2 linked regions of the Hahella sp. HNIBRBA332 genome follow. Each later gene encodes a partner of the first gene's protein in a complex. Links are inferred from orthologs where the notes say so. Each region holds a gene or a part of one and is shown on either strand. Other genes may lie near its edges.

Region 1 (12,181 bases):
ACATCGAAATCGGTCGCAAAGAGGGCGCGCAGGTTCTGTTAGGCGGCGGCGTTGAAAAACTGAGCGGCGACCTGCAGAACGGTTTATACATCCAGCCGACTCTGTTGAAAGGCGGTAATGACATGAGGGTGTTTCAGGAGGAGATCTTTGGTCCGGTAGTCGGCGTCACGACTTTTAAAACCGAGGATGAAGCTCTGAGCATCGCCAATGATACCGAATATGGACTGGGCGCCGGCGTGTGGACGCGGGATATCAATCTGGCGTTTAGAATGGGACGGCAAATCAAAGCGGGCAGGGTGTGGACCAATTGCTATCACCACTATCCGGCGCATGCGGCCTTTGGCGGATATAAGAAATCCGGCGTTGGGCGGGAAACTCACAAGGTGGCTTTAGAGCACTACCAGCAAACCAAGAATCTGCTGGTGAGTTATGACATCAACCCGTTAGGCTTTTTCTAACAACAGACAGGGGGGGCTCGCCAGGACGTGTGGACTCCCTGAGCCCCTGACCTGAGGGCTGGACTTTCAGACTGCTTGCGGCCGACAATTTCGATACTGACAGGACAATCGGAGCGGCCGCTTTTTTCATGTTCGTTTTTTCTCGTCGATTATGGGCGGCTACGCTGACGCTGCTTGCAACGTTATCGCTGACCGCCTGCCTTGGCCCCCCTAGCACCAGCGCCGAATTATTTCAGGATTATCGTGATCGTTTGGAGCGTGTGTTAGACACTGAATTTCCCGCCGCTGATCGCGCGCTTCCTGTCGAAGTTTATCCCCGCAGTAAAGTGTTGCTGAGGGATGTCGTCGAGTTGAAGATCAATTTACTGGATTTCCTGGGGCTGACCGGCTGTGAGTTGAATCAGTTGGTGGGCTTTCGCAACAGTTCGCTCGGGAAGATGATGCCCGCCAGTCAGAAGTGGCTTTATGAGCAGCAGTTTCTGAGGTTGGGCGAGGCCTGTCTGACGACGCTTGCGTCGCAAGAGGAAGACGCGGACCTTGCCGGAGAGCTGCGTCGCGCACTGGCGAGTAAGCGCGATGAGATTGGCGATGTGGCCTGGAACGCAACTTGGGCCGGGCCGGAATGGCAAGCGTTGATGTCGCAGAAAGAAGGCGGGTTCGAGTTGGACTTTCAGGCGGGCGACTGGGCGGAACTGAGCCTGGCGTTATCTGCATTGGCCGAGTGGTCGACGCAGCCGGAGTCGGCCAGTTTGGACGCTGATAGTTTAGAAGCGCTTAATCGTCGTTTGCTGACTTATCCAATGGTGGGGCGGCTGCTTTTCTCCGCGGAAGAGGCTTCTGCGCAAATGGGCGCGATCGTTGAAGGGTTGCGTCGCCGACTGGCTGAGCGCCCGCTCTGTGTGAGCGGGGCTCCAACGGAGCGCAGCCGCATCCTGCAAAATGTACTCGTCAATATTTACAGCGTCCGTGTGCAACCCTATTTGGCGCAACTGGAAAAAGCCCGTCGCGACTGGCTGCCGCCCCTGCAGCGCTCCTATGAACAGTTGCAAGGGGAGCTGTCAGTGGCGTTGCAGGGGTTCGCACAGCGCTACCTACAGGAAGGGGAGTCCAGTCTATGGTGGGAATTCCGCCACAACGCCGCGGCGCATGCGGCGATATGGACGGAGATGTTGGCCCAGTGCGGAATGGCGCCCGGCAACCCGGGAGCGATGACCTCAGATGATCGCCAGACTCGATGAAGGCGTCACCCTTAATACCTCTTCTATCGTGGTCATGCCATTGGCCACTTTTTGCGCGCCACTCAAGCGCAGCGTGCGCATGCCTTCCTTCACCGCCACTTTGCGGATACGCTCCAGGTCGCACTGTTCATTGATGGACTCTTTTACACTCTCGCTGAGCAGCATGACTTCATAAACGCCCGCTCGTCCGCGATAGCCAGTGTTGCGACACTCCAGACATCCTACCGGAGCGCAGGCATGATCCGGTTTGGAGGCTTTCCAGGGCTGGATCAGATTCTGCCAGTCCTTATCGTCAATCGTGGTGGGTTCTTTGCAGTTAGGACATAACACTCGCACCAGACGCTGCGCCATGACGCCCAATACCGTGGCTTTCACCAGGTAGCCGGGTACGCCCAGCTCAAGCAGACGCGTGATGGCGCTGGGGGCGTCGTTGGTATGCAGCGTGGAAAGCACCAAGTGGCCGGTCAGCGCCGCCTGGATCGCCATTTCGGCGGTTTCCAGGTCGCGGATCTCGCCCACCATGATGATGTCGGGGTCTTGTCGCAGCAACGCTCTGACGCCGCTGGCGAAAGTAACCCCGATCCCGCTCTGCACTTGCATCTGGTTGAAGGCCGGTTCCACCATCTCAATGGGATCCTCGATCGAACACACATTGACTTCTGAGGTGGCCAGGCTTTTCAGCGTGGAATAGAGCGTGGTGGTTTTGCCTGATCCGGTAGGTCCCGTCACCAATATGATGCCGTTGGGCTGGCTGGTCATGGAGTTCCAGCGACGGCTGTCGTCCTGGCCGAAGCCCAGGTCGGAGAAGGAACGCAGCAATACATCCGGGTCAAATACCCGCATGACCAGCTTTTCACCAAAGGCGGTAGGCAGCGTGGAAAGTCGCAGCTCGATTTCCAAACCGTCCGGGTTCTTGGTCTTGATGCGGCCATCCTGAGGTTTGCGCTTTTCCGCTACGTTTAGACGACCCAGTATTTTCAGCCGGCTCACCACCGCCATGGACACCTGCATAGGCAGCTCATAAACGTTGTGCAGCACCCCGTCGATACGGAATCTCACCTGACCAATTTCGCGGCGCGGCTCAATGTGAATATCGCTGGCGCGCTGGTCGAAGGCGTATTGCAACAACCAATCCACGATATTAACGATGTGTTGGTCATTGGCGTCCGGGTTGGCGACGTTGCCCAGTTCCAGCAGCTGCTCGAAATTGCCGATAGCGGCGGAGGTTTCCCCGCGCCCGCCTACCGCTTTATCCACCGAGGTGGCGAGTCGATAGAACTCAACCGTGAAACGACGGATGTCCGCAGGGTTGGCCACTACCCGTTTGATGTCCTTACGGACCACATGGCGCAGGTTGTCTTCCCAGCCGGTGACAAAGGGCTCGGCGCTGGCGATCACCACGTGATCCTTGTGTATTTCCACGCCCAGGATGCGATGACGCTGGGCATAGGCGAAGGACATCAGGGAGGCCACGCCCCGGGCGTCTATTTTCAAGGGGTCGATATGGAAATAAGGTTGCCCCGCTTCCTTCGCCAGCCAGGAGGATAATTCTTCCAGGTCAAAGGCTTTACCGGAATTGTGATCAATCAGGCCGGAATTGACGACCTGCTCGATAGGGTGCAGGGCCAGTTCGCTTTTACTGCGGGGAGAACTCAGGAACTTTTCTCCTTCTTCCTGAGTGATCCGTTTCAGACGCACCAGACGCTTGATAATATCGACGGTGGTCAGCCATTGGGGTTGTGCGGAGGCGGCGATACTCATTGACTTATTTTACTGTTGTCTAATTCGAAAAAGTGATTTGCCCGCCCCAAGCCGCCGACATCGCTGTCAATGCGGCCTGGACGCCTGATTCAGGCGGCGCGGCGCGCTTGTGCGTTCCATTTAATAAAGCACAGTATTGTACTGAACAGGATAACGCTCATTACGGCGAGAGCGCCACTGATCATTAAATTCTGTCCCGCTGCGTAATCGCCGACGGCCCTTATAAAGTATAGGCAGAGCACAAAGCATAACCAGATCAGGCCGCGTACGTGGCCCAGATATACGGCCGGGAAAAACGCCAGCAGCGGCAGACATTTCACGCTGATAATCAGCAGCCATGCGGTTTCGGTATTTTGGGAAATGCTCTGCCAGGTGCTGAACAGCACTAAAAGGGTCAGGATCAGATAGCTCGCTGTTACCGAGGAGCGGGCGATTTTAACTTTTTGCGATAGGGACAACGTTAATCTCCAGTTTTCGCGATAGGGCTCAAGCCCTGGTGATAGCCAATCGATGCGCCAGTTCCGCCACCCGGCGGCCCAAAGCCCGACACAATTGCAACTCCGTCTCATCCGGACGACGGGCGCCATCGGAACCGGACCAGTGGCCTGCGCCATAGGGTGAGCCGCCCCCACGTGTTTCGCTGAGGCCTGATTCGGTATAAGGCAGGCCAACCAACAGCATGCCGTGGTGCAGCAGGGGCGTCAGCATGGTCTGCAGAGTGGTCTCCTGACCGCCATGAAGGCTGCTGGTGGAGGTGAAAGCGGCGGCGGGTTTGTCGATAAGGGCGCCCGCCTGCCACAGAGAACCAGTTTGGTCGAGAAAGTATTTCAAAGGGGCCGCCATGTTGCCGAAGCGGGTGGGCGACCCGATTACCAGGCCGCTACAGCCTTCCAGGTCTTCCAAGGTGCAGTAAACATCGCCTTCTTCGGGGATGGCCGGGGCTGTCGCTTCGCAAATGGCTGATACGGGAGGAACGGTGCGTACGCGGACCTCCATGCCTGATACTTGCGCCGCGCCGCGGGCGACATGCTGCGCCAGTGTGCGGGTGGCGCCGTTACGGCTGTAATAGAGCACCAGCAGATAAGGAGAGTCGGTCGCTGATTTCATAGTTTCCTTCCTTTATATAGATGGAGAAATTACAGCAGCTCGTTGACGTTTTCCGGCGGGCGGCCCAGCACTGCGCGGTCGCCTTTGATGACAACCGGGCGTTCGATCAATTTGGGATGAGCGACCATCGCATCGATCAAGGCGTCTTCGCTCAGGTCGGCGTTGGCCAAATTGAGGGTTTTGTATTCATCTTCGCCTTTACGCAACAGGTCTCTGGCGGAAATGCCGAGCTTGGCCAGGGCTGCTTTCAGCTCTTCAGCATTGGGAGGCGTTTCCAGGTACTTCACTATGGTAGGGGCCGCGCCGCTGTCTTCGATAATTTGCAGTGTCTGCCGGGATTTGGAGCAGCGTGGGTTGTGCCAGATAGTGAGGGTGCTTTTACTCATCGTCTGTTTCCTGTTATTGCAGTAAAGGGGGCAAGTTTAAGCATCTGCGGATCGCATTTCTAACACTTTCAATGACGGAAAGGCCAGACTCCCATTTCGCCCGCTTTTTTCGTGTAGAATGCCGGTCAGCGTATTACCTGGAGAAACATTTTGATCGCTCGTCAAACTGCCCACGGCCTGTTTCAAGTCATTGCAAGTGGTGTGTCGATTATCCGTTGGTCCGCATTCAAAGCACTGATTGCAGGGACCCTGTTCGCTTTGCTGGCGGGCTGTTCGGAAGATAAAGGCGATGCGCCGCTGGAGAAGGTGGTGAAGCTGGCGAATGGCGGAGAAATTAACCTGGATCACTTAGGCGGGCAGTGGATCATCCTGAATTTCTGGGCGGAGTGGTGCGGGCCCTGCAAGGTTGAAATTCCTGAGTTGAATGAGCTAAATAGGCATCCCGGCGTCATTGTCCTGGGGGTGGACTATGATGGCCACAAAGGGGAAGCGCTGACCAAAACCATCGACAAAATGGGCATTAACTTCCCTGTATTGCAAGGCGATCCGACCCGTCATTGGAAAGTGGAAATTCCTAAGGTGTTGCCGACCACGCTGTTGATTCATGACGGCAAGGTGCAGCGCGAGATGATCGGCGCGCAGACGAAAAGTGCGATTTTGTCGGTTATTCCGCAATAATCGCCGCCAATTGGCGTCTATATTTAAGAATTTGTGATTTTATTGAGAATTGTTGGCTGGCGCGGATCTGAGAGCCGTGTTGCACGAAGAAACTGGAGATAAAGGCCCGATGGGCGATTTTATTCATTTACGCATTCATACAGAATTTTCTCTGGTTGACGGACTGGTAAAGGTCAAACCTTTGGTCAAAAAACTGGCCGATATGGGGATGCCTGCGGTGGCGGTGACCGATCAGTCCAACATGTGCTGTCTGGTCAAATACTACAAAGCGGCGGCGGGCGCAGGCGTGAAACCGGTGGTCGGCGCCGATGTCTGGGTGGAAAACCTGGATGATCCTCTGGCCCCGTTTCGACTCACTTTATACGCCCGCAATGAGACCGGCTACCGCAACCTGACGGAGCTCATATCCCGCGGCTTTACTGAGGGGCAGTCCCACGGTAAAGCCATTTTGAGAAAAGACTGGATCGCCGCTCAGGCGGAAGGCATGTTGGCGATGTCCGGCGCCAAATATGGCGATGTCGGTCAGGCGTTGCTGGCGGGTAAGCTGGAGCTGGCGCGCGAGCGGCTGGCCTTTTGGATGGAAATGTTCCCGGATGCGTATTATCTGGAGCTGCAACGCACGGGGCGGATCAATGATGAAGAGTGCGTGCACGCCTCTGTCGAATTGGCGATGGAAACCGGCTGTCCGGTTGTCGCCACCAACGATGTGCATTTCCTTGAGCGTGACGACTTTGAAGCCCATGAGGCAAGGGTGTGTATCCATGAAAGTCGCACTTTGGACGACCCACGTCGGGAGCGCCGCTTCAGCGAAGAGCAGTACCTGAAGTCGGCTGACGAAATGCGCGAGCTGTTTTCGGATATTCCCGAAGCGATTGAGAATACCGTGGAGATCGCCAAGCGCTGCAACGTCAGTCTGCGTCTGGGTAAATACTTCCTGCCTAACTACCCCATTCCAGAAGGAATGACCATTGATGAATTTTTCATCAAAGTCTCAGAAGAGGGGCTGGAGGAGCGGCTGGCCACGCTGTTTAAGCGTGATGACCCAGAATACGACAATAAACGGCGAAGCTATTATGACCGGCTTAAGTTTGAGCTGGACATCATCACCCAGATGGGGTTCCCCGGCTACTTCCTCATCGTTATGGACTTCATTAAATGGGCCAAGAACAACGGCGTGCCGGTGGGCCCGGGACGGGGCTCCGGCGCCGGCTCTCTGGTGGCCTATGCGTTAAAAATCACAGACCTGGATCCTCTCGCCTACGACTTGCTGTTCGAGCGATTCCTAAACCCGGAACGGGTATCGATGCCGGACTTTGACGTCGACTTCTGTATGGAAGGCCGCGACCGCGTTATCGCCTACGTGGCCGAAGCCTATGGGCGTAATGCAGTGTCCCAGATCATCACCTTCGGAACCATGGCGGCGAAGGCGGTAGTGCGGGACGTAGCGCGGGTGCAGGGGCGGCCGTATTCCATGGGTGATCGCCTGTCCAAGCTGATCCCCTTTGAAGTGGGCATGACTCTGGCCAAAGCGTATGAACAAGAAGAGCCGCTGCGAGAATATCTGACCACGGATGAAGAAGCGGCGGAAATCTGGGAGATGGCGCGCAAGCTGGAGGGGGTTACCCGTAACGTCGGTAAGCACGCCGGTGGTGTGGTGATCGCGCCCACCAAATTGACGGACTTTGCGCCCTTGTACTGTGATGAAACCGGCTCGGGGCTGGTGACGCAGTTCGATAAGGACGACGTAGAACAGGCGGGGCTGGTCAAGTTCGACTTCCTGGGGCTGCGTACGTTGACCATCGTCGACTGGGCGGTGGACATCATTAACCGTCAGCAGGCGGAAAAAGGCGAACCACCGCTGGATATCAACTTTATCCCATTGGATGACGCGCCAACTTTCAATCTGCTCAAGCATGGTGAAACCACTGCGGTGTTCCAGCTTGAATCCCGCGGAATGAAAGAACTTATCCGACGTCTGATGCCGGACTGCTTTGAAGATATCATCGCTCTTGTGGCCCTGTTCCGTCCGGGGCCGCTGCAATCGGGCATGGTTGACGACTTTATCAACCGTAAGCATGGGCGCGCCGAGTTGGCCTACCCGCATCCGGATTATCAGCTGGAGTCTTTGAAACCCGTCCTGCAGCCCACCTACGGCATCATCCTGTATCAGGAACAGGTAATGCAGATCGCCCAGGTAATGGCGGGTTACACCCTTGGCGGCGCGGACTTGCTGCGTCGAGCCATGGGTAAAAAGAAACCTGAGGAAATGGCCAAGCAAAAGGCGATCTTCGTTGAAGGAAGCATCAACCAGGGTATTGATCAGGATCTGGCGGAAAAGATCTTTGACCTGGTGGAGAAGTTTGCGGGTTACGGTTTCAACAAGTCGCACTCCGCTGCTTACGCCTTGGTGTCTTACCAGACTGCCTGGCTGAAGTGCCACTATCCTGCGCCGTTCATGGCGGCGGTGCTTACCGCGGATATGCAGAACACCGATAAAGTGGTGACGCTGGTGGAAGAGTGTCGGCGGATGAAGCTGGACTTGGTGTTGCCGGACGTCAACAACAGCAGTTATACCTTCACCGTCGACGATAAGAATCGCATTGTCTACGGTCTGGGCGCCGTAAAAGGGCTGGGTGAAGGCCCTGTGCAAAGTATTTTAGACGCCCGCGAAGAAGGCGGTCCCTTTCGCGATCTGTTCGATTTCTGTCAGCGGGTGGATTTGCGCCGGGTCAACAAGCGCGCTCTGGAAGCGCTGGTCCGCTCCGGCGCCATGGATAAACTGGGGCCGAACCGCGCCCGTATGATGGCGTCTATCAATGAGGCCGTGCGTCGGGCGGATCAACACTCCCGTAATGAAGACGCCGGTATGCTGGACTTGTTCGGTGAGGTGGTGCCGGAAACCGATCCGAACCCCTACAGCGCGACGGAAGGCATGCAGGAGTGGAGCGATAAGGAACGCCTGAAATTAGAGAAGGAGACTCTGGGCCTTTATCTGACGGGTCACCCGTTTGATGAATACGAGCAGGAAGTGCGCCGCTTCGTGCGTACGCCCATTTCGGAATTGCGTCCCGGCAAGAGTCCGCAAAATGTCGCGGGCCTGGTAGTGGCGGTGCGCACGATGAAGAGTAAACGTGGCGGATACATAGGTTTTGCTACGTTAGATGATCGTAGCGGCCGTATTGAAGTGACTTTTTTCTCCGACGCCTACGAGCAAGCCAAAGAAATGCTGCACAACGATCGCATTCTGGTCGTGGAGGGCGTCGTTGGCGAAGACGACTACTCTGGTGGGCTTTCTGTCCGGGCGAAAATGACTTCGGACATCGGTCAAGCACGATTGAAGTTCGCCAAAGAGCTTATTCTCTTTGTACACGAAAAAGACTTTAATAACGGCTTTATTGACGAACTGGGCGGCGTTTTGGGAGAACATCGCGCCGAGGGCTGCCCGGTTTTGATCAATTATGAAACGGAAACCGCCCGCACCAGACTGCGTCTGGCCGAAGATTGGCGGGTTAATCCAAGCGATGAATTGATTCAGGGGCTGCGATATTTGTTGGGCAAGGAGCGGGTGCAACTGCGCTACAGTTGATCCCTCGCTTGTATCCGGCAAAGCATGGAGTGACATGCGCGCCAGCTCAAGCTCAAGAGACATAGCCGAGCAAGAAAAACTATGAGTAAGCATGAAAAGCAGATGAACCCTTACTATCTCGACTTCGAACAGCCGATCGCCGAGCTGGAGGAAAAGATAGAGGAGTTGCGTCTGGTTGGTAACGACAGTGAATTGAACATCACTGACGAGATCAACCGTCTGAAATCCAAGAGCGTGTCGCTCACGGAAAATATTTTTGCGGATCTGTCCTCTTGGGATATTTCCCGCCTGTCCCGTCATCCCAAGCGTCCTTATACGCTGGACTATGTGCGGATGATTTTTGAAGATTTCGACGAATTGCACGGCGATCGTAAGTACGCTGACGATCTGGCTATCGTTGGCGGCATCGCCAGGCTGGATGACGAGCCTGTTATGATTATCGGGCATCAGAAAGGTCGCGAAATCAAAGAGAAAGTAAAGCGTAACTTCGGCATGCCGCGTCCTGAGGGGTACCGCAAGGCGCTACGCCTGATGGAAATGGCCGAACGCTTCAAAATGCCGATACTTACCTTTATCGATACCCCCGGCGCATATCCGGGCATTGGCGCGGAAGAGCGTGGTCAAAGCGAGGCGATTGCATTTAACCTGGCGGTCATGTCCCGCTTGAAGACGCCGATAATCTCAACGGTCATCGGTGAAGGCGGTTCCGGCGGCGCTTTGGCGGTTGGCGTTTGCGATCGCTTGATCATGCTGCAATATTCCACTTATTCCGTTATCTCTCCAGAAGGCTGCGCCTCCATTTTGTGGAAAAACGCTGAGTACGCCGCCAACGCTGCGGAAGCGATGGGCATTACGGCCAAGCGTCTTGCCGAGCTGGGCTTTGCGGATAAGGTATTGGATGAGCCTCTGGGCGGCGCGCATCGTAACCCAGAGCTGATGGCCGGTCATATCAAGGCGGCTCTAAAAGATTCTCTAAGCCAGTTGCTGGAAATGGATACCGAGGAGCTGGTCGCAGAGCGGTATAAGCGCCTGACGTCCTATGAGCGCTTCCTCTAAGACCCCCCGTGACGCCGCTGGTATCGAGCGGCGTCTTCTCTCGGCCCTTCGCGGCCTGCCTGACTTTTCCCGATTGTATATCGCCTATAGCGGTGGCCTGGATTCCAGCGTGTTGTTGCATGCTGCGCGGCGCGTTTGGCCTGCAGGGGCGCACATGGAAGCAATACATGTGCATCATGGACTCAGTCCGAATGCAGACATCTGGATGGAGCATTGTCAGAAGGAATGCCAGAGTCTGGACATAACATGCCTTGCGCATCCCGTGAACGTGGCGGCGAATGGCGATAGTCTTGAGGCGGCTGCCCGTGAGGCCCGTTATCGCGTATTCGAGCGCTACCTGAGTGAGCATGCGGGTGCGGTGTTGCTGCAAGGCCATCATCAAAATGATCAGGCCGAAACTATCCTGTTTCGGCTGCTCAAAGGGCATGGCGTGAAAGGGCTCGCCGGCATTCCCTGTCAGCGCACATTGGGAAAAGGAATGCTGAGACGACCTTTGCTGAACTTTACCCGCTTGGAGCTGGAAGCGCTTGCGCAACGCTGGGGATTGACCTGGGTGGAAGATGAAAGTAACGCCGACGCCTTGTTTGACAGAAATTTTCTTCGTAACGAAATACTTCGGCCAATGAGTGTGCGATGGCGCAACGCTGTGGCGATGATTGCCGAGACTGGCCGGCGTATGTCGGAAGCCTCCAGCCTGTTGGATGAGTTGGCGGAGATAGATTTACAGGGCGAGACAGTAAGTGCGGACGAGCTGGAGCTTGCTGTACTATCAGGCTTGTCGCCTCATCGCAGGAAGAATGCGTTGCGATACTGGTTGCAAGCCGCCGGGTTAGCGCCGTCGGAAAGCGATCTGGTCGAGATTCTTGCGCAGATGCTTCATGCGGAAGGCTCCCACCAACCATGCTATCCATTAGGTGAAAGCGTTTTGCGTCGGCACGATGGGAGGCTATTTATCACGGAGACGATTGTTACGCCTCCATCGGGCTACGAAGTGGTCTGGCCTCTGGCGGAGGTATTGTTGACCCCGGTGGGCAGGCTGGTTGCTGAGCCCGCTAATGCGGGGCTGCGCCAACCTGCAGTCGATGAAACCGTGATTGTTCGGTTTCGCCATGGTGGAGAACGTTTTCGGCCCAAAGGGCGCGGTGGTTCCTGTACTTTAAAAAAATGGCTGCAGGAGCGGGGAATTCCTCCGTGGCGGCGAGACAGTATCCCTTTGATTTATTTCAATAACGAGCTGGTTGCAGTGGGGAGCTATGGCGTGGCCGAGCAATACGCCGCCTCCGACAATGCGTGGCTGCCAACGTTCTATCCATTCACTCGCTCGTAATTCTACTGTGCTTGATGGAAGTCCGCTTTTAGCCAATATTGGCTCCCTTTCGGCGTAGATTCTGGCAGATATGGATTTTCCAGAACGAACAGTTTTCTTCCGCTAAGATTGGCTCTTTCAAGCATGCTTTGATGATGCGAAAAGAAAAGTTGGTCAAAGCCGCCATTTGCAATAGCCTTCTGCAGGCCGATTTCCACGCGCTGGGCGAGCTTGGTGTTTGACTTGTTTACGACGAAGTAAACGGGGAGGGGGTAATACATAAGAATGGAGTCTTCCACTTTGAGTTCGGGAAGAAACGGATAACGCTGCTCGTATTCATCCCAGGCTTCATTTATACCCCGGGGAAAATAGTCGAACCTTTCGGTAATGAGCATCTTAAATAGCGTCTCGTAATCCGAGGAGAGTTCAAGCGGGATGTTGTTCGCCTTGAGTACATGAACGTCGGGCCAGTCGTGACCAAAGCCGGCGGTCAGAGTTTTTAGCTCATTTAGGGTCTTAATGGCGTGAAAGCGGCCTTGATCGGATTGACGAATCAGAAATACGCGATATCCCAGCGCGCCCTTTAGTATGGGGATGCGAATAGG
Region 2 (10,371 bases), 2.6 Mb from region 1 along the record:
CCGCCACCTGCGGCTTTTTAACCGGCAATCCGCACAGCCATTGCTTGAGATAGCGTGCGGCATGGGGGTTATGCCCCACATCAGCATATACTTCCGGGTCACGGCGCAATAACTGGAAGCGCCCCTGAACCTTGAGGCCGGCGATCGCAGCGGCGATTTGAGATTCGGACAACGGAAAGTCCAGCAGCATGGCGGCCTGCATGGCCGCCGCCATATTGGCCATAGGCAGACCGTTATCACTCAGGCCGTCAATGACGATGTCCGCATGCTTGCGGCGACCTCGCCACTGCAGGGCTTGCGACGCTTCGCCAGCACGCTCAAGCGTATAATCCTGACGCCAGATGAAGGTTGCGCACCCCAGCTTCCCAGCCACATCCACCACACTGGTCGGCGGAGCCTCTTCGGCGATGACCAGAGGAATACCCGGCCTCAGAATACCCGCCTTTTCACGGCCGATATCTTCACGGGAATCACCCAGCCACTCCTGATGATCCAGATCCACGCTGGTAATCACCGCCAGATCCGGATCGACAATGTTAACCGCATCCAGGCGTCCACCCAGACCGACTTCCAGCAGAACCAAGTCCAGTTTGGCCTGTTGAAACAAATAGAACCCCACCAACGTGGTGAACTCAAAATAGGTCAGCGCCGTTTGACCGCGAGCCGATTCTACAGCGGCGAACGCCCCTTCAAGCGCCTCATCGCTGACATCAACGCCATTAATGCGCACACGCTCATTAAAACGCAGAATATGAGGCGACGTGTAAGCGCCCACCGTTTTACCCGCGGCGAGAGCAAGCGCCTCCACCGCCGCCAGCGTAGAGCCTTTACCGTTTGTTCCTGCAAGGGTGACAACGGTTTTCGCCAGCCTGGCGTTACGGCAAAGTCGGTGGAATACGTCATTAACGCGATCCAGGCCCATTTCTATGACCTGACTATGCAGTTGCGATACATAGTCAAGCCAGTCAGACAGTCTTCGAGATTCCATATTCCTTATCTACGCTTTGAGATCCGATATCAGGCTAAGACCGGCTTATTCCAGGTTTTCTGGCGGTTCCGGTATTTCCATTTCCTCTTCTTCGAGATCTTCTTCGTTTTCAAATTCAGGCTCAGGCAGCTTCATCATTTTGGAGATGAGCATCGACAGTCTGCGACGCAATTGATTGCGGGCAAGAATCATATCCAGCGCGCCATGCTCCAGCAAAAATTCACTGCGCTGGAAGCCTTCGGGCAACTTTTCGCGCACGGTCTGCTCAATAACGCGAGGGCCTGCGAAGCCGATCAGCGCATTGGGCTCCGCCACATTCAGGTCGCCCAGCATAGCGAGACTGGCGGATACGCCGCCGAATACGGGGTCAGTCATCACAGAAATGTAAGGGAGGCCACGCTGCTTCATCACTTCCAGCGCCGCGGCGGTTTTCGCCATCTGCATCAGGGAGATCAGCGCCTCTTGCATACGCGCCCCACCACTGGCGGAGAAGCAGATCAGTGCGCGGTTTTCTTCCAGACAGACATTTACGGCGCGAACGAACTTCTCGCCCACCACCGCGCCCATGGAGCCGCCCAGAAAGTTGAATTCAAACGCCACCGCCGCAACCGGCACGCCGGCGACAGTTCCCTTGAAGGCCACCAGGGCGTCTTTCTCACCGGTCGCTTTCTGATTGCTGACCAGACGGTCTTTATAGCGCTTGGTGTCTTTGAACTTCAGACGATCCGCCGGCTCCAGCTCAGGGGCGATCTCCACTCTGTCGGCGCCGTCCAGGAAAATATCGATGCGTCTGCGTGCGGATATGCGCATGTGGTGCTGACATTTGGGGCACACATCCAGGTTTTTTTCCAGTTCAGGGCGATAGAGTACGGCGCTGCACTTAGGGCACTTTTTCCACAAGCCTTCGGGAACGTTACTCTTGTGCTTGGACTGAGCCCCTCCCATTCCCGGAATAATTTTTTCTAACCAGTTACTCATATTTAACCCTACTCACTTGTTTATTCGTCCATCGCGGCGCGCATGGAGCTAAGCAGCTCTTTCACTTTGGCGCGCATCTGCTCAGGATTTTCAGCATTAGTCGCTATTGTATTCACAAGTGCGCTACCGACAATTACACCATCGGATACTGCCGACACTGCTTTCGCCGTGGCCGCGTCTTTGATGCCGAAGCCCACGCCGACAGGCATAACGGTCAGAGACTTGATGGCGCTGACATGTTTTTCCACATCGTCTATATCCAGGGCATTGGAGCCAGTCACCCCTTTCAACGATACATAGTACAGGTATCCGCTGCCGAACTTCGCAGCGGCGGCGATACGATCCTCCGTAGTGGTGGGCGCAATCAGAAAGATGACATCCAGCCCCGCCCGTTTCAGATGCGGCGCAGCCATATCCGCTTCTTCCGGCGGCAAATCCACGATCAATACGCCATCCACGCCCGCCGCCTTGGCTGCATCGGTAAATGGATGCACGCCCATGGCCTCCACCGGGTTCAAATACCCCATCAATACAACAGGCGTCTCCGTGTTGGTCTTGCGGAACTCCTCCACCATGCCCAATACCATTTTCAGGGAAGTTCCGTGTTCCAGCGCGCGCTCACAGGCCAACTGAATCACAGGGCCGTCCGCCATGGGATCGGAAAACGGCACGCCTAATTCAATAATGTCAGCGCCCGATTCAACCAAGGCATGCATGATATCTACAGTGTGCTGCGGTGCGGGGTCGCCCGCGGTCACATAGGGAATCAGCGCTGTTTTATTATTCGCCTTCAACGTCTCCAGGCATTGCTTAATTCGACTCATGTCACACCCTTTTTAAAATTCAATTCCGTCAAGCTTGGCCACCGTATGGATGTCTTTATCGCCGCGTCCGGACAGATTGACGATGATGATCTGATCCTTATCCATGGTCTTGGCCAGCTTCATGGCGTACGCCACCGCATGACTGGATTCCAGCGCCGGCATAATGCCTTCCACCCGAGTCAGGGTGTGAAATGCGCGCAGCGCCTCGTCATCCGTCGCCGAAACATAATCCGCACGTTTGATGTCTTTAAGCCAGGCGTGCTCAGGACCAACGCCCGGATAGTCGAGACCCGCTGAAATAGAGTGTGTAGCGGAGATTTGGCCGTTTTCGTCTTCCATCAAATACGTGCGGTTGCCATGTAATACGCCGGGACGACCCGCGCAAAGCGGCGCTGCGTGCTGACCGGTCTCCAATCCCAGTCCGCCGGCTTCCACGCCGTACATTTTGATCTGCTCATCCGCGATGAAAGGATAAAACAAACCGATAGCGTTAGAGCCGCCACCCACACAGGCCACCAATGCGTCCGGAAGCCGCCCTTCTTTCTCCATGCACTGCAGGCGCGCTTCACGACCAATAATGGACTGAAATTCCCGCACCAGCTTGGGATACGGGTGCGGACCCGCTACCGTGCCGATGATGTAGAAAGTATCGTCAACGTAGGTCACCCAATCCCGCAATGCTTCGTTCATCGCATCCTTGAGGGTCTTGGTGCCGCTGGTGACGGGACGTACTTCTGCGCCCAGGAGTTTCATGCGGTAGACATTCAAAGACTGCCTGCGCACATCCTCTTCGCCCATGTAGACCACGCATTTCAATCCCAGACGAGCGGCGACGGTCGCCGTCGCCACACCGTGCTGGCCTGCGCCAGTTTCGGCGATGATGCGCGGCTTGCCGAGATACTTCGCCAGCAACGCCTGCCCGATGGTGTTGTTCACCTTATGAGCGCCGGTATGATTGAGATCTTCCCGCTTCAGATAAATCCTGGCGCCGCCAACCTGTCTGGTCAGACGCTCCGCAAAATACAAAGGAGATGGGCGACCTACGTAATCCGCCAGATCCGAGTCGAATTCTTCCTGGAACTTGGGGTCGATACGCAGTTTTTCGTAATGCTGCTCCAGCTCCAACAGCGAAGACATGAGCGTCTCGGATACGAATCGGCCGCCGTAATGGCCGAAGTGGCCGCGATGGTCCGGAATATTGGCCAGCGTTTCAGCGTCAAACCTCGTACTCACGATATACCTCACCTATAAATTCCTGGATTAATTCAATGCTCTTCACGCCCTTGCTTGCTTCAACGCCACCGCTAACATCAACGGCGTAGGGCCTGACAGTGCGAATAGCTTCCGCCACATTGGTCGGATTAAGGCCGCCGGCGAGAATCACCGGCTTGCCCAACTCATGACGAATGCGGGACCAGTCGAAAACTCTTCCGGTGCCGCCGCGTAATTGCGGGTCATGGGTGTCAAACAATAAAGCCGCCGCATCTGGATACCTGGCTGCTTCTGCGACGACGTCGGTCTCTTCGCCTACGCCAATGGCCTTGTAAAAAGGACGGGAAAAACTGCGGCAAAAATCGTTGTCTTCATCGCCGTGAAACTGCAGCACATCAAGGGGAACGACATTCAATATCTCCCTCACCTGCTCCGCGTCATGATTGACGAAGAGGCCAACAGTAGTAATAAAGGGAGGCAGCTTGGCGATAATGCGGCTGGCTGCGACGGGATCAATGTATCGGGGGCTGGGCGGGTAAAAAACAAATCCAATGGCGTCGCCGCCGGCGTCGGAGACCGCCAGCGCATGCTCCAACTCAAGGATGCCGCAGATTTTGCAGCGTACGCGCTTGTTGCGGGCATTCATTTTATCTCTTCCTTTTTTATGCTGTTGTCGTTTTCCGGAAAAGTTCAAGTCAGCGATTCGGCGGCGCATAACAGGCTTGGGATTATAGCGAGTTAAAGCGGCTTCGGGAAATCGAGGATATCAGGCCCCGAGAAAAAACGGCCCTTTCCGCAACGAAGGAATCGCAAACTTTTCAGGATAGGTAACTGAAGTCAAATACAGCCCGAAGGGCGGCGCCGTCACCCCGGCTTTTGAGCGCTTCTTGGAAGCGAGAACATCCGCCACCCAGTCCGATGGTTTCTTACCAATTCCCACCGCCATCAGGGTGCCTGAAATGTTGCGCACCATGTGGTGCAAAAACGCGTTCGCCTCCACCTCTATCACAACCATATCGCCGACCCTGCTCACTTCAAGCCGGGTCAGATTGCGAAAAGGCGACTTGGATTGACAGTCAGAACCACGAAATGCGCTGAAGTCATTTTCCCCTAAAAGATGCGCGCCGGCGGCGGCCATACTTTCCACATCGAGAGGACGGTAGTTCCAGGTAACGTTGCTATTAAGCCACGCGGGGCGAATCGGATGGTTATAGATGATGTAGCGGTAGCTGCGAGAGGTAGCGGTGTAACGGGCATGGAAATCTTCAGACACCGCGCCCGCCCAGCTCACGGACACGTCCGCCGGGAGAAAATGATTGACGCCCATCGCCCAGGAATACGGGCTGCGCTGCGCCTTCGTCTCGAAGTGAACCACCTGGTTCACCGCATGAACGCCAGCGTCGGTGCGACCAGCGCACACGACACTAACGGGATGATCTGCGACTTTTGATAAGGCGGCCTCTACTTCCGCCTGCACGGACGGCACGCCTGAGTTTTGCGCCTGCCAGCCGTGATAACGGGAGCCGTCATAGCCCAACACCAGCGCGACGCGCCCGGTATCTGGCAGGAGATCGTTGGAAAGTGGGTACAATGACTGGTTCGAACTGGTTGGATTCATAAGCCGCCCTCAATACTTGAGGGCAGCATTATTGAAAAGTAGCGGAATTATGCAAGTCTCTTCAGCAAGGAAGCGGCTTCCTGCTTCTGGTCGTTGTTGCCTTCTTCGACAACCTCTTCCAGGATGTCGCGAGCCCCTTCACGGTCGCCCATGTCGATGTAGGCTCTGGCCAGATCCAGTTTAGTGGCGGCTTCGTCGGTGTCGGACAGGAAGTTGAAGTCTTCTTCCAGTTCTTCCACGAACTCGTCCTGCATGCCTTCTTTAGCGGCGGGTTTCGATTCCGCCGCCACGCTTGGCGCAGGCTCTTGCGGCTGCACGATGGTTTTGTCGCCAAAGTCATCATCCAGGTTAAAGTCGAGATCCGTATCCAACTCCGCTGAGACATCCGCTTTCGGCTCTTCGTCGAAGGAAGCGCTCAAGTCCGGCAGTTCGTCTTCCAGATCATCAACCTGTTGCACGAATTCTTCCGCCACATCACTGGACAGCTCAGCGCCGGTGAACTCTTTGCTTTCCGCAGGCTGTTCGTCAAGAGACAGGTCCAGATCGCTATCATCCAAATCCAGGGAGGGCTCTTCCTCTTCCAGATTCATATCCAGATCAAGGCTTTCGTCCAGCTCGTCGCTTTCAACTGGCGCATCCATATCCAGCAGTTCGTCGCTAAGGTCGCTCTCCAGATCCAGCGTTTCCAGGTCATCGTCCAGGCCGACAGTATCCAGCTCGAAGTCTGACTCCAGCTCTTCGGCGTCCGCCAACTCAAAACCGTCTTCTTCAAGGGATTCGAGAGAGTCATCCGCCGTCTCGAAAGAATCCTCCAGGGATTCCTCCTCAGCAGGCGCTTTGCTTGATACGTAATCAATGCCTTTGTCATAACCGGAAGAGGATTCTGCCTCCTCCACTTCGTCCTTGTCGGTTTCGCCCAGATCGATTTCACTCAGGTCAAAGTCGATATCCAGGTTATCTTCAGCTTCCTCGACTGGCTCCAGCTCTTCAGGCTCGCTCAGTGCAGAAGGCTGATTGGGAACTGTCGCATCCAAGTTGGCGTCAAGATCCAAATCCAACTCGTCATCGTCCGCAGTTGAAGAGGCGAAATCATCGCCGCCCAGCAACTGACTTTCCAGATCGTCCAGGGACAAGCCTGGCTCATCATCCAGGTCGGAGAACCGGGATTTGATCTCATCAGCGCGGTTCACGATAGCGGTGTTGCCAGCTTCGCGCAGATGGTTATAGGTTTCATTGAAGCGCGCGCCTTCTTTAGCTTCACCCAACACTTCCAACAGTTTCAGGCGATACTCCTGATTATTGGGATTTTCTTCCAGTGCGGCGTCAAGCACTTGCACCGCCTGGTCGAAACGCTGATACGCGATATAAACGTCTGCTTCCGCGATAGGATCATCGCCGCCGACTTTCGCTTCACCCTCGCCGTCTTCCGCTTCGATATCCAGGTCCAGCGCCAGATTGTCGTGGTCTGCGATATCCAGAGCTTCATCATCCGCTTCCGCTTCTTTCTTGCCGCCGCGGCGGGCCAGCAACCAAAGGATCAACAGCAACAAAACCGCGCCGCCGCCAATGGCGGCCTGGTAAATCACGTTGTTCTTGATGATGTCGATCCAGCTTTCCGGCTCAGGCTGTGGAGTCGGCTCGGTAACCGCTGGCGTTGGCGGCTTTTTGTCTACGGCGACAGGAGGCTGCTCAGGTTCTACTGGCGTGACGGGGGCGACGGGCTCAGGCGTCTCGGGCGCATTCATGCCAGCTTGATCTTCCGGAGTCTCCATGCCGGGAGACATTGGCGTCCCCTCACCCATCGTGGACGGCTCATCGCCCAAGCCCATAGAAGGCTCGCTTGGCGTCATGGGCTCTTCCCCGGGAAGCATGCCTTCGTCACCCGGCATAACAGGCTCTTCAGGAAGCGTCGGGGCGGTAGTATCGCCACCCGTTTCACCCACTTTTGATTGCAAGGCCGCCAATTGATCATCTTTCAGCGACACCAGACGCTGCATCGTCTCTAACTGACTCTGCAGATCTTCCATCCGGCTCTTCAGGTCTTCGTTTTCACGAGAGACCTGATCCAGCTTCTCCTGCGCCAGACTCAGCTCTTCCGCGGTTTTCGAAGTGCCGCCGCGCGAGCCAGTGGACTCACCGGCCTTCTCCGGCGTTGTCGAAGCATTTTCGCCGGTTTTGGAGACAATAATTCTCAACTTGTCTTCGTCGGTTTGCGACGCGGCGGAGCCAGTCTGGCTACGACCGGTTCCTGATGCATCCACCTGACGAGTGGATGGCGCGCGCCCTTCCGCAAACTCGCGGTTTTGCAGGCTGACCTGACGCACGGCGTCGCGATTGCTGCGCTGCTGGATCTGCTCCATGTCAGGGATACGCAATACCTGACCGGATTTCAGCTTGTTGATATTGCTGTCGAAGAAAGCGTCCGGATTTAAATCCTGAATCGCCAACATCATCTGCTGCGGAGACACGCTGCTGTCCGGACGGGTTTTCAGCGCAATCTCCCACAAGGTGTCATCGCCGCCTGTCGGTCCATAAGAGCCTGAAGTAGAGGGCGCATCATAGGTGGACGAGGAGGAAGGAGCGGTTGTTCTGGTAGTGGTCGTTGAAGTGGAAGGGCGCGTTGTCGTAGCAGGCGCGCTGGCGGTGGTGGTTCTGGCCGGCGCAACCTGCGCGGGCTTCACGCTCTCGCTGCTAAACGTAGGCGGATCGATCAGAAGCGCGTACTCTCGCAACAGTCTTCCGCTGGGCCAGGTCACTTCCATCAGGAAATTCAGATAAGGTTCGCGCACCGGCTTGGAGCTGGTGACTCGAACATAGGCCTTGCCGTCTTTGAATAAAACTTTGAAGCGCAAATCCGAAAGGAAATACACCCGGTCCAGGTTGGCGCGCTGGAACGCTTCCCGGGAGGCCAGATTCGTCAAAATTTCGCTCTCGGTGAGATCACGAACGCTGACCAGCTCGATTTCCGCATTCAGCGGCTGATTGAGCGATGAATAAACTTTTGCTTCGCCTAACCCTAGCGCCTTAGCCACCCCCGATGAAAGCGCGGACATTGTTAATACTGCAATCGCGAGTTTGCGAACCATAGCGTCTTTCCTTTCTATTAATTCTTCACCTCATCAGGTGGCGCGCCGAGCTTTCCGGCGCCGCCCGAGGTTATCTGACGGCGTCAAATGTCGTTAAAAATCTCAGTTGATTGAGAATGTTTAGAATAAACTTTCAATATTGCTACTAAGTATTAATTAGGTCCTGCATTTTTACAAGAAATTAGGCCTATTCAAAACGGCCAAACGGATGATTTTTAATACAAGCCTGTCTGGTTGATCAATTTACATGCAGATCAACCACTTCCCAAACTCCAGAAGCGGATAATGCGTCATACGCGCTTGCGTAAAAAAGCCATATCGGCCATCACACACTTAAATTTAGTCCAGAGATGGAAATGAGCAACAAAGGCGGAGGTAGTTATTCGGAAACTGATAACTCCGTCCGAGTCAGGCGGGATTACCGCTCAAGCGAATCGGAATAAGCCTTTCACTTGAGCGGTATTGTAACGACGAATGCAAATTTTTCCAGATTTAACGGCGCCGATTGCGTCAAAAAACCGGCGCCGTCGCAAAACCGCGATATCAGATATTACCCAGCAAAATCGCCAGCGTACGACGTAACGGCTCGGCTGCGCCCCATAACAACTGATCGCCGACAGTGAATGCCCCCAGATACTCTGGCCCCATGCTCAGCTTGCGCAAACGGCCCACCGGAATATCCAGACCGCCGTTCACCCGCGCCGGAGTCAGCTCACGCATAGAGATGTCGCGATCGTTGGGAATCACCTTCGCCCAGTCGTTGGACGTGGCCAGCATCTGCTCGATTTCCGGCAGAGGAACATCCTTACGCAGCTTGATCGTCATCGCCTGGCTGTGGCAGCGCATAGCGCCGATGCGTACGCAGAGGCCATCGATAGGAATCGGAGCCCCTTCTCTGCCCAGAATTTTGTTGGCTTCCGCCTGCGCCTTCCACTCTTCTTTGCTCTGGCCGGAAGGCATGGGCTTGTCGATCCAGGGAATCAGGCTGCCGGCCAACGGCACGCCAAACTGATCCACAGGAAATTCGCCGCCGCGCATTCTTTCCGCCACCAGACGATCAATTTCCAGAATGGAGCTGGCGGGGTCGGCCAGTTCAGCGGATACGCTATCGTAAACGGAGCCCATTTGCTTGATCAGCTCGCGCATGTTCTGTGCGCCTGCGCCAGAAGCCGCCTGATAGGTCATCGGGCTGACCCACTCCACCAGATCCTGCTCAAACAAGCCGCCCAAGGCCAGCAACATCAGGCTGACGGTGCAGTTACCGCCAATGAAATCCTTGCGCCCCTGGTCGATAGCGCGATCAATAACTTTACGGTTAACCGGATCCAACACGATGACCGCATCGTCTTTCATGCGCAATGCGGAGGCGGCGTCGATCCAGTAACCATTCCAGCCAGCGGCGCGCAATTGCGGATACACGTCATTGGTGTAGTCGCCGCCCTGGCAGGAAATAATAATGTCCATTTCACTCAGGTCTTGAATGGAGGTAGCGTCTTTCAACGCTGGCGCGGGTTTGCCAAAGTCAGGCGCCGCCTGACCAACCTGGGATGTGGTGAAGAATATCGGATCGATGTGCGCGAAATCGTTCTCTTCTTGCATGCGCTGCATCAAAACGGAGCCTACCATGCCCCGCCATCCTACCAGACCCACTTTCTTCATTTGCTT

The links.
Region 2: the proteins of accA (region 1) and accD are in contact, whole or in part, in a solved structure (PDB 8UXZ), measured with the Escherichia coli proteins. The link is inferred for Hahella sp. HNIBRBA332 from one-to-one orthologs.

The regions. Positions count from the first base shown.
Region 1 is NZ_CP132203.1:3,866,785-3,878,965, reverse strand. The notes cover bases 8,381-11,293. They hold accA (acetyl-CoA carboxylase carboxyl transferase subunit alpha), read left to right. Parts: upstream 8,381-9,316; coding sequence 9,317-10,270; downstream 10,271-11,293. Other genes in these bases: tilS (tRNA lysidine(34) synthetase TilS), read left to right, coding at 10,254-11,293; dnaE (DNA polymerase III subunit alpha), read left to right, coding at 8,381-9,214. In the rest of the region: acetaldehyde dehydrogenase ExaC, read left to right, coding at 1-458; O5O45_RS17155 (DUF3080 domain-containing protein), read left to right, coding at 587-1,696; O5O45_RS17150 (GspE/PulE family protein), read right to left, coding at 1,673-3,457; O5O45_RS17145 (DUF2069 domain-containing protein), read right to left, coding at 3,547-3,915; wrbA (NAD(P)H:quinone oxidoreductase), read right to left, coding at 3,944-4,564; arsC (arsenate reductase (glutaredoxin)), read right to left, coding at 4,594-4,950; O5O45_RS17130 (TlpA family protein disulfide reductase), read left to right, coding at 5,101-5,628; more of dnaE, read left to right, coding at 5,738-8,380; more of tilS, read left to right, coding at 11,294-11,597; O5O45_RS17110 (type 2 periplasmic-binding domain-containing protein), read right to left, coding at 11,600-12,181. UniProt on the Escherichia coli protein: Component of the acetyl coenzyme A carboxylase (ACC) complex. First, biotin carboxylase catalyzes the carboxylation of biotin on its carrier protein (BCCP) and then the CO(2) group is transferred by the carboxyltransferase to acetyl-CoA to form malonyl-CoA.
Region 2 is NZ_CP132203.1:1,286,685-1,297,055, reverse strand. The notes cover bases 1-2,969. They hold accD (acetyl-CoA carboxylase, carboxyltransferase subunit beta), read right to left. Parts: upstream 1,967-2,969; coding sequence 1,034-1,966; downstream 1-1,033. Other genes in these bases: trpB (tryptophan synthase subunit beta), read right to left, coding at 2,803-2,969; trpA (tryptophan synthase subunit alpha), read right to left, coding at 1,987-2,790; folC (bifunctional tetrahydrofolate synthase/dihydrofolate synthase), read right to left, coding at 1-988. Also shown: more of trpB, read right to left, coding at 2,970-4,023; O5O45_RS06110 (phosphoribosylanthranilate isomerase), read right to left, coding at 4,007-4,648; tRNA pseudouridine(38-40) synthase TruA, read right to left, coding at 4,769-5,620; O5O45_RS06100 (FimV/HubP family polar landmark protein), read right to left, coding at 5,668-8,706; asd (aspartate-semialdehyde dehydrogenase), read right to left, coding at 9,250-10,365.